Regions from separate parts of the Alteromonas sp. DY56-G5 genome, predicted to be linked through region 1. Evidence: predicted binding sites of a transcription regulator. Region 1 holds the regulator's gene; the other holds the start of a gene.

Region 1 (5,746 bases):
TTATACAGAAAACGCGTCATCACCATGGGTGGTAACCGCTGATGAAGGTACACTATACAATAACGAGCTAATCCAGCTGGAAAACCAAGTTAATATTGAGAACCAAACTGGCGATGACTTTGTCAGAAGTATATCGACCGAGTACATTCAAATTAATTTAGAAACCAAGCAAATGACATCTGACCAACCCGTTGAAATACTGGGCACCCAATATGTCATTTTAAGTAATGGGTTTAACGCGAATTTACGCACACAAGAATACGAGCTTTTAGATCATGTACAAACCACTTATTCCCCTAGCAACTAGTTTATTGCTTGCCATCGCTAGCGGTGCGGTACACGCCAGTGAAGATGATTTTTCGCAGCCCATAAAAATAGGCTCGAACACCCAGTTTATCGACGGTAAAAATAAAACCGCGTTGTACAAAGACGACGTACTCATAACTCAAGGCTCTTTGGTTATTGAAGCTGACGAAGTGGAAGTAATTGCCACTGACGGTGGTGGTCGTGAAATATTTATTGCTAGAGGAAAGCCTGCAAGCTATTCCCAGCAATTGGAAGACGGCACGCCAGTTTCGGCAAAAGCTAATGAAATACGCTATGAAGTGGTGAACCGAACGATTTCTCTTGCTGGAAACGCAGAGTTGAAACAAGACACCAGTAAAGTACAGGGTGACAACATCACGTTCGATATGATTACCGAGCAATTGCTAGCGACTGGCGGCGCAGGTAAGGATGGTGAGGGTCGAGTGACCACAGTATTCACACCTGAGACCATTCGCAAAACTTCGTCTAAGAAAGACAAAAAAGACAACGAGGGCAATGAATAGCAATGGCAACTTTGAGCGCTAAAAATCTTGCTAAGGCTTACAAGTCAAGACAGGTTGTTCGAGATGTAAGTCTGTCTGTCTCAACGGGTCAAATTGTTGGTCTTCTTGGCCCAAATGGCGCTGGTAAGACCACCACATTCTACATGATTGTTGGTTTAGTGAATCTGGATAAAGGCAAGATTGAAATCGACGACAATGAGCTAACTCATCAGCCCATGCACGAGCGCGCACGCCGCGGAATTGGCTACCTACCGCAGGAAGCCTCTATTTTCAGAAAGCTCACAGTGCATGAAAATATCATGGCCATTTTGCAAACCCGTAAAGATTTAAATTCACAACAGCAAGAAGAAGAAGCTGATGCGCTACTTGATGAATTTAATATTAACCATATACGTAATAGTACGGGGATGAGTTTGTCAGGGGGCGAACGCCGTCGCGTTGAGATTGCCCGCGCTCTGGCAGCAAAACCGCAATTTATTTTGTTAGACGAACCATTTGCTGGTGTTGATCCAATATCAGTTAATGATATAAAGAAGATAATACAACATCTTCGCGATAGGGGTATTGGAATCCTTATCACAGACCATAACGTACGAGAGACATTGGATGTTTGTGAAAAGGCGTACATTGTGAGTCATGGCGAGCTTATTGCGCAAGGAACGGCGGAACAGGTTTTAAGTAATCAAAAAGTAAGGGATGTATACCTAGGCGAACAATTCAGGCTATAGTTAATGTAACCGAATTGCCATTTTTCAGTTTCGCTCTGGTATATTCAATTTAGAGCATTTAAATAAGACGTAGATGAAACCATCTTTACAGCTAAAATTTAGCCAACAACTTACCATGACACCACAGCTTCAGCAGGCCATTAAACTGCTGCAGCTTTCTACACTTGATCTTCAACAAGAGATCCAAGAAGCGCTCGATTCTAATCCGCTATTAGAAGTTGAAGAAGGTAACGACGAGCCGCAACTAGAAAAGAACAATATCGACAACGATGACAGCGGCTCTGAGGCCACTGCTTCTGCATCTAGTGACACACTAGAAGCCGGCGATGCACTTGAGAAAAACGATCTTCCCGATGAGCTGCCAATCGACAGCACATGGGACGAATACTACTCTGCTTCATCTTCGCCAGCTCCGGGTCCATCCAATGACGACGAGCAAATCTTCCAAGGTGAGACTACTGAAGATATTCAAGAGCACCTTCTTTGGCAAATGCGCCTTACCCACTTCTCGGATACCGATCGCGCAATCGCTACAGCAATCATCGACTCTATTGACGAGTCAGGTTATTTAACCGTTACCCTTGATGATATTTTAGAAGCGGTTAACGATGATGATATGGAAGAGCCGATTGAAATGGACGAAATAGAATGTGTGCTTAAGCGCATTCAGATGTTCGACCCTATTGGTTCTGGCTCACGCTCTCCACAAGAATGTTTGATGGTGCAATTGCGCCAGTTTTCAGAAGACACACCGTGGCTTGCTGAAGCAAAGCAACTGATTGAAGAGTACTCTGACTTACTGAGCAGCAAAGACTATCGTACGCTTATGCGTAAAAGCCGATTGAAAGAAGATCAGCTACGCGAGGCAATGCGTTTACTGCAAACCTTGAATCCTCGCCCAGGTAGTGCTTTAGTTACTAAAGAGCCTGAGTACGTTATTCCTGATGTCTCAGTAACCAAGAAAAATGGCCGTTGGGTGGTTGAGCTGAACCCCGACAGTCTGCCTAAATTAAGCGTAAATCAACAATACGCTGCAATGAGTCGCCGTGCCAAGAATAGTAGCGATTCACAATTCATCCGCTCACACATGCAAGAGGCTAAGTGGTTCATAAAGAGCCTTGAATCTCGTAACGAAACCTTAATGAAGGTTGCAAACTGCATTGTGCAGCAGCAAATGGGCTTTTTTGAGCACGGCCCGGAAATGATGAAACCAATGGTGCTAAATGATGTCGCAGAAATGGTAGATATGCACGAATCCACTATTTCGCGAGTGACAACGCAAAAGTACATGCATACGCCACGTGGAATCTTCGAATTGAAGTATTTCTTCTCAAGCCACGTTGCAACAGAGTCTGGTGGTGAATGTTCATCTACAGCGATTCGTGCATTGATCAAGAAATTAGTGGCCGCTGAAAAGCCTAGCAAGCCGCTGAGTGATAGCAAGATTGCTTCATTGTTGGCCGAACAAGGCATTAAAGTTGCCCGGCGAACAATAGCAAAGTACCGGGAATCGTTGTCGATCCCGCCGTCGAACCAACGCAAAAGCCTTATTTAATCGGGCTTAATAATATAAGGAAGACGAAATATGCAAATCAACCTTACTGGTCATCATGTCGAAATCACCGACTCTTTGCGTAATTATGTCGATACGAAGTTCAGCAAACTTGAACGTCACTTTGATCACATTTCTAATGTGCATGTCATCCTGAACGTTGAAAAATTAAATCAAAAAGCCGAAGCGACCGTTCATTTAAGTGGCGCTGAAGTATTCGCATCCTCAGAAAATACCGACATGTATGCGGCGATTGACAGCATGGTTGATAAACTCGACCGGCAGGTAATCAAGCATAAGGAAAAACTGAAAAAACATTAGTAGTTAATTAAGCATGGATATACAAGCCATCGTAAGTCTGGACCGCACCGAGTGTGCGGTTCAGTGTAATAGTAAAAAGCGAATTCTTGAGATCATCGCTGATATCGCTGCCAAGCAAAACGAGAACATTGATCAGGCAACGGTACTCAACAGTTTGATGGCTCGAGAGCGTATGGGTAGTACAGGCATTGGTAATGGTATCGCCTTACCCCACGGACGCCTGCCGGGCCTTGAAAAAGTGATCGCCATTGTTGTAACCAGCACGCCAGCAATCGACTTCGACGCCCTTGACGAGAAACCCGTAGACATCTTTTTTGCGCTACTCGTTCCTGAGGAACAGACCGAAGGACACCTTCAAACGCTGGCCACCGTGGCTGGTAAACTAAGCGACAAAGAAACGATTAAAGCAATACGTCGCGCAACGACAAGCGACGATATTCTATCTGCATTAAGTTAAACATTAAGCGCCTATTAACCGTTTAGTAGGCGCCTAATTCAACAACGCGTATGTGATAAAACCAGAGTATTAGGGAGAAAGTAGGTGAAGCTGATAATAATCAGTGGTCGTTCGGGGTCTGGTAAGTCTGTCGCACTTCGCGCATTGGAAGATTTAGGTTATTACTGTGTTGATAATATCCCGGTAAACTTACTTCCCACCTTAACCCATACAGTTGTTGACGAGTACGATCAGGTTGCGGTAAGTATCGATGTGAGAAACTTACCTAAAAATCCTGACGATTTGGTAGAAATTCTAGACTACCTGCCTTCTTCGTGGTCGATGACCATTGTTTACATTGACGCGAGCGATGATGTACTGGTTAAGCGTTTTAGCGAAACACGTCGTCTTCACCCTCTCGCCAAGCTTAATAAATCGCTTTCAGAAGCCATTAAAGCCGAGTCTGCCCTACTTGCTCCTATTGCTGAACGCGCAGATTTATATTTAGACACAGATAAGCTTACCATTCACCAACTGGCAGAGTTAATTCGAGAGCGTATCCTGGGTAAGAAAAGCTCACGCCTTGTGCTTGTGTTCGAGTCGTTTGGCTTTAAGCACGGTATTCCTAAAGATGCGGATTACGTTTTTGATGCCCGCTTTTTACCTAACCCCCACTGGGAGCCCGACCTTAAACACCTGACCGGATTAGATGCACCAGTAGAAGTATTTTTGGGGTCGCAGCCTGTAGTGACCAAGTTCATTTGGCAAATTCAGAATTTAATAACGACATGGCTGCCTCATTTAGAGCGCAATAACAGAAGTTATGTAACCGTAGCGATTGGCTGTACTGGTGGCCAACACCGTTCGGTTTATATCGCACAGACCCTGTCGAAAACCTTCAGTGAAATACACCCTGATGTACAAATTCGCCATAGAGAGCTGAATCAGTAATGACTATTCAAAAAACGCTAACTATCGTCAATAAGTTAGGGTTGCATGCAAGAGCGGCGACCCAACTGGTTAAACTGGCTAATCAATTCGACGCTAAAATCATCTTAAAAAAAGGCGATAAAGAAGCAGACGCAAGCAGTGTATTGGGATTAATGATGCTTGAAAGCCATCAAGGTGAACAGGTAGACGTGATTGTGGACGGCAGTGATGCTGTTGATGCGCTTGCAGCTATTGAAGAGCTTATTGAGGGCAGATTTAACGAAGACGAATAGTCTTACTTGCCCAATCCATTGACCAATTAATCAACACTTAGCGCAGTTATCTTAAAATCCTGCGCAAAACCTACGCAATTATCATGACAGACTCATTATAATTGCGATATTCTACGCCCACTTAGGCTCTATGGCCTGCATTGTTCATCTTTTAGCTTGTAGGAATAACGCCTTATGGCAGAAGCGCTTGTTTCTAAATACGTACAAACTCAGTTACGCGCACTCAACGCTGCGTTGACCAACGGTCAATTCGTATCTGTACGTAAGCTTCTGCTTGAATTACCGCCCTCAGACGTCGCCCACATTCTTGAATCTAGCCCTAGCAGAACCCGTGACGAATTATGGGAGCTCATTGATGGTGACTTTCACGGCGACATTTTAGAAGAACTGTCTGACGATGTTAGAAACGGTATCATTACAAAAATGCTTCCCGCTAATGTAGTTGACGCACTTGAAGAGATGGATACCGATGACTTAGCAGAGACGCTAAGCAGCCTTCCCGAGCCAGTATTGGCCGATATTCTAGATTCGATGGATGCACAAGATCGCGTGCGCGCAGAGCAAGCGCTGTCTTACGGTGAGGAAACCGCTGGTTTCATTATGAACACCGACACCATCACTTTACGTCCAGATGTGACCATTGACGTGGTTTTGCG
Region 2 (5,746 bases), on a different contig from region 1:
AAACGCAAAACGGGCTTAATCTGGCTGCTGTTACTAATTTTTTTCACAAGCTTGAGTGAGTTTATGTTGCTTCAACTAGGAAAAGAAGCAAATAGATCTTAGTTACGTTACATAAAAGTTCCCTTCCGTATTCACAATTGAGAAATTAAATGTCGCTTAAGAAAAAAGCTACTAAAGGTAGTATTTGGACATCACTTACAAGAACAGGAATCAATGTAGTTGATTTTTTGGTTTACGCATATCTTGCTCGCGTTCTAACTTTGGAGGAATTTGGTTTAGCAGGATTCTGTTTTCTATTCATCGAATTTGCAAACACGCTTGTGAATGCGGGCGTGAATCAAAACCTTGTGCAGCGAGATAAATGGGAAGATAGATACGCAGCAAGCACTATGACATTCGTCGCAGGAATGGGGTTGGTTGTAGTTATCGGTATTCTCGGTATCGGTGCTCCAATAGCTTACTTCTCCTACTCAGAATTAGCCGCATGGGTCGTCGCGAGCTTAGCTCCTATTACCTTGGTTACCAGTTTGCAGGTAGTTGTGAGTGGCAAATTATTGAGAGAATTCAAGAATAAACAAATGGGTGTGGCTAAGTTTTGTGCAACACTTATATCCGCGACCACTATAGTCATTTTAGCAGAAATTGGTTATGGGCTTTGGGCGTTAATTATCGGAAAATTAGTAAATGCGGTTATTCAATATTTACTTCTAATTTATGTGGCAAAATTTAAGCCTTACTTCCATTTCAATAGAGATGACAATAAAGAGCTCATTCGATTTTGCCTTCCCTTGTTTGGTATGACCGTCATGAACTTTCTTCACAGAAAGGCGAGTAACTTGTTTACGGGTATTGTTTTAGGGCCTGCTAGCTTTGCTCTGTTGGCTGCTGCACATAAGGGCGCGACAGTTATAAACCAAGTTACCATGAGTTCGATAAATGCGATGGTCGTACCGAGTTTTTCAAGAGTTAAAGAGCGTGAAAAGCTAGGGGCGCTTTATATTAAAATGGTGACCATAACTGCTGTTATGGTATGCCCTATATTTATGGGACTAGCAGCAGTAGCAGACCCGTTTGTTGTGGTTGCTTTCGGTGATAAATTTGCGCCTAGTGCTACCTTCATGACAATATCAGCATTTTCCATTTTCCCGAGTGTGGTTGCTTGGTTTCTACCTAATCTACTCATTTCGAATGCAAAAACAGGCGATGCGTTTCGACTCACACTTTTAAACCTTTTTACAAATATAGGGGTCGCGGGAACTACAATATGGTTTGGCATCGAAGTTATGTTGACATGCATGGTAATTGGCGCATTTTTGTCTCTTCCTGTAAGGCTTTGGATTGTAAACAAACACGTGCAGATTGACTTTAAGTCGCTAACAAAGTCATTGTTACCGCCTTCAATATCGGCGCTACTTATGTTTTTCTTTTTGATGATGTTAAAAACACATCTTGAGGGGCAGTTTCAAAGTGATGTGCTTATCTTGTTGATACTTGTGTTCCTTGGTGCGCTTCTTTATCCATTATTTCTATTTGGTCTATTTTTTAGGTCGGCAAAACTACATACTTTAGAGTTAAAAGCCATGTTTTTAAAAGGCGAAGCCAAAAGGTAGGGTTTAACTTGAATGTTAGACAAATGATACTGTCAATATTTTTTACAAGTATTGCGATGAAGCATAAAATGCTTTTTTAATTTACATTATCTTTATGATAAATAAGTGAAAAATTTTATTGGTCTGTTTTTTGCTTGGGTGCTTATTCAAATTATAGGAGTTGTTGTATGAAATTTTTCACTGGTTTAGCATTTTTGGTGCTGTCATTAAATGCTAACGCGGCATTTATCACCTTTAATCAGTCAAACTTAAGCGGCCATGGTGCTCAGGCGACTAGCGGTGGTTTTAACGTTACTAACGGCGGTCTAAATCTTGAGGTTTTTGGTAACTATTGGGCGAGCTTGGCGCCAATTGATATCGCAATGCTTAAGGATAGTGTTTTATCATTCGATTTTATGACAACTAATGTTGGTGAAATTAATGGCATTGGGTTTGATAATGACGGCGAAATCAGAACAGGCGGCCTAGTTTTCAATTTTGGTGGTACGCAGAATTATGGTAATCAAGACTTTGCTCGCCCCCTATCTGCTAATGTCTGGTATAACATCACCATAGATTTTTCAGATTATGATTTAACTGGTTTCGATAGAATGCTTTTCATCGCGGACCAAGACCAAGCTGGCAGAAGCACGACGTCGAATTTCAGAAATCTATTAGTAACAACACCTTCGAACGTTGTTGATGTTCCCGCACCGGGAACTGCGTTAATGCTTGCTCTCGCACTAGTGGGTATTGGCTTCACCGCTCGACGAAAGCTTTAATCATTGCAACAGCTAAATTCTAAAACCACGCGAAAGCGTGGTTTTTTGTTTTTGTATTGTTGATAGCTTCAACACAATCAAAATCGGCGGTTTTACATTAATATCCCAGCACTGGTAAATAAGGTGATTCTAAGCCAGTTATTCCACCGCTGGCTTTGTGTATTTCACTACGGAACAAACGTTTTATCAAAGCTACAAAATGTTTGTTATTGATTTTCGACTGTTAACTAAATAATATTTCTTTGAGCTGCTTTTTCTTACTTTTCAGTCCCAAAGCCAAGTCTATATCTAATAAAATTTCACTGTGCTTACTTTGCAAAAACTTTTCCTTCCACTCTTCATTAATGCCGTTTGACTGTTTCTTCGTAGCAGGCGATAAGGTCACGTTCTCTAACGGAAGGTCAACTTCCATGAAATCTGCTATTGCGCAAACTGTGTGAGGAAGTTTAGCTCTTGCTTCTTCGAACGTTATCTCTATGTATTTCAAACCAGTTGAGGCTAGCAAGTATTTCCATGAGGCATTGTGCAAGACAGTGCGCTTCAAACAAAAACAGATATCCTCCTCGTCGTATTTTACGTTTTCAGACATAGCTTGTTGACCTGCGATCCACACGCCAGTTTGGCGTGCTATCGATAAAGAGATAGCCTGATTTAAAATATCTCGGCGCGTCAGCATAACGAAGTGGGGATTATCCAATGATTGAGCAAACTCTCTCAAACCTCCAAATTGCTGTAAGTGAGAGAAATGCGCTTTTATAGAAAATATGCCGTTAGAAGAGGTACGTTTAGTTTTAAGTGTATCCAGCACGTTTTTTACGCCTTTCACATTTAACACTTCCTCCCATCTCGCTAAATTTGTAGGGTTCGCATATTCTAACGGAAAGCCAAAGTGGTTGGTTTGGTGCAGTGCATGACCTAGAAAGTGACTACCTGAGCGAGGTGTAGATGCAATCACTAGTGTTTTCTTTACTGAAGTACATTCTTTAAAATTATGAATTTCGTTGAACTGGTCTTCGTACAGGTGTTGTTCCATAACTATTGCCCCAGGTCTTGCTCAATTAGTCTGTTTGTACTTATCGAAAGGAAAGCTACTGAGTAAGTCAGTCTGTTTTGCCCTCAGATTTGGGATAGGTGATGTTTCTAATTCCATACACTCTTCAATTGATGTGCCAACAGCAAATTCTGTTCTTCCGGTTCCCTCGTAGTAATCGTGGTATTTAAAAATGTTTTCACCACTACCTGAACTGTAATAAACCGCAGGGATTCCATACGCTTCAGCCAGAATTAAGCCGTGTAAACTACTTGCTATCACTTTTTTAGCCTTCGTCAATCTACCTAAAAAATTCCCAGGAAGCTGCCTAGGTGACACCAGCTGGTTTTTGTACTCGGAATATATCGATAAATCATCATTAAGCTGCGGAACAATAAGAACGTCTTGAGTGTCGCCCGCGTAGACAGTGTTTAACTGAGCTTTTGGGTAAATAAGAGGCGCTAAAATTCCTGGATCACCGAATATTTCAGGCACTGTGATTCCCTTTTTCTCAAGGTAATCCTTTGTGCGAGGCCCGCGTACTGAGCGGACGTCAAGGGATGAAAACACGTGCTTTTCCGGCGATATTTTGCCATTTCGTCCAGTTCCCCAAACGGTGTCACCATCGTTTGCGAAGTGTAATACGGAGCCAATAGAGAGAATTTTACCGGAAGAGATATCGAGCGGGTGTAGGTCTTTCAAATTGAGTACAAAGTTTACCGTTTCAAACGCGAGGTAATCGCCGATATTGGGAAGTCCGCTCTTGGGATTCCAAAAATAGTTTTTGGTTTGCTGGTGTAATGCCTGTTTAACTTTAGATGGCGTTTCTTGAGAAATTTCTTGTTTAGACTTGAAAAGTTTGTTGAACACGAATTGTACTCTTTTAGTAATAGTGATATATCAAATAAGTAAACTGCCCAGGTAAATTAAACGCATTGAAAATTGACAGTTACTTTTCAATGCGTTGTTTCACTGAACTAAAGCAAGTTCTATGCTAGAAAACCTGCGTAACGATAAGATGAACGATAAATAGAAGGACTTAATTAATGTCATTAGTAATTTGAACGAGATGTCAGAGTAACGTTAGAAAATGTAACTTTTATGTCGTTATTTTTCTGGCTTACGTCATCATAGTCCAAAACAAAGACAAGATAGTTTATGTCGCCCTTTACAAAATTTCCAAGTGGGAATGTTATCTGGCTGCTTGATTGAGAAAAGTACTTTAAAGCATTTATTCCCCAGTTTTGTGTACCAAAAAAGCGAATAACTCTTTTGCTGCTAATATCGTTATCTGTTTCAAAGCCAAGTCCAATAATTTCTGGGTTACCTCCGCCTTCAATCAGTAAAGTAGCTGTCAATTCGGTACTTTTAACGACATTAAAATCAATGGGGATCTTAACCCAACTGTTACCTGCTATTGCTATGCTATCGCTATCAACAATAGTCGTTTCACCATAATCATGCTGTTTTGCAAATGGCGTAATTGAAACATTGTCAGTGTTTAACTTCCAATAATTAGGATCAACAGCATTCGCCTGCTCTAAATCTAATGGTTCAAAAGATTCGTCACTTGAGTGCTTTGAAAAATTAGGAATTGGCGTAACCATTTCTCTATCCATTGCGGATTGGCCAGCCTGAATAAGTGACTCTACATACGCTAGATTATCAGATTTAGGGTGCTCAATTAGTTGAGCTAAATTAAATTCATATCTTGCGCCCGTTACTTCATGGTTGAAACAAATGTCGTTAGTACTGGTGTTCTTAAAGTACTTTTCAGTGTCAAAAATGCAGTAACCTACAGAGTATCCAGTGTTATCTGTCAAGATGATGTTGTTTTGTGATTCTATCCAAAATGTTGTATCACTATTAACTTTTGAGGCTGCGATACCGTTACGATCAACATCAATTACATTTTCAAAAATATACGTTTTACCAGCAGGACGAGCGATTAGCCCGCCAGCTTTTATTGCAGTCCACTCTTTACCGGTTTCATCACCTAAATTGTGTATGTAGTTGTGAAAGATATAGCTAGGGCCTAAAGTATTCGGCGCTATGCTTATTCCAGCATAACCTTGCTCCATTTCATTGTCGTAAACCAACACGTTTTGTTGGCCGCCATCTATTTCTATTAGATCGTCATTTGCATAAGCTAGGTAATTGCCATAAATCGCTGAGTTTTTAACGAAACCACCACGTCTTTCGAAGTTTTTTCTGCCCTCAATAACATCGTTAAATCTATGATCTGGCGCGCCGTAAAAGCGATTGTTTCTAACAATAAACTCGCCTCTGTAAGCATCGCTATCATGATATGCCCAAACTTGAAGTGCGTTTGCACCTCTTGGGTG

What was found. Region 1 encodes sigma-54, which starts transcription at its own class of promoters, with help from an activator protein. Its sites were predicted from a motif close to GTTGGCACGNNNNTNGNNT; they were not measured.
Region 2: the regulator sigma-54 is predicted to act here: its motif matches at 1,728-1,746, upstream of NO989_RS01530 (PEP-CTERM sorting domain-containing protein).

The regions. Positions count from the first base shown of each region.
Region 1 covers NZ_JANHZQ010000029.1:52,750-58,495, forward strand. The annotation lists gene lptC (LPS export ABC transporter periplasmic protein LptC) at 1-307, shown strand, start outside; gene lptA (lipopolysaccharide transport periplasmic protein LptA) at 276-830, shown strand; gene lptB (LPS export ABC transporter ATP-binding protein) at 833-1,558, shown strand; gene NO989_RS14460 (RNA polymerase factor sigma-54) at 1,632-3,113, shown strand; gene hpf (ribosome hibernation promoting factor) at 3,144-3,431, shown strand; gene ptsN (PTS IIA-like nitrogen regulatory protein PtsN) at 3,445-3,888, shown strand; gene rapZ (RNase adapter RapZ) at 3,973-4,818, shown strand; gene NO989_RS14480 (HPr family phosphocarrier protein) at 4,818-5,090, shown strand; gene mgtE (magnesium transporter) at 5,265-5,746, shown strand, end outside.
Region 2 covers NZ_JANHZQ010000002.1:137,117-142,862, forward strand. The annotation lists gene NO989_RS01520 (glycosyltransferase family 2 protein) at 1-102, shown strand, start outside; gene NO989_RS01525 (oligosaccharide flippase family protein) at 150-1,610, shown strand; gene NO989_RS01530 (PEP-CTERM sorting domain-containing protein) at 1,778-2,371, shown strand; gene NO989_RS01535 (Stf0 family sulfotransferase) at 2,595-3,404, opposite strand; gene NO989_RS01540 (polysaccharide pyruvyl transferase family protein) at 3,426-4,271, opposite strand; gene NO989_RS01545 (right-handed parallel beta-helix repeat-containing protein) at 4,454-5,746, opposite strand, start outside.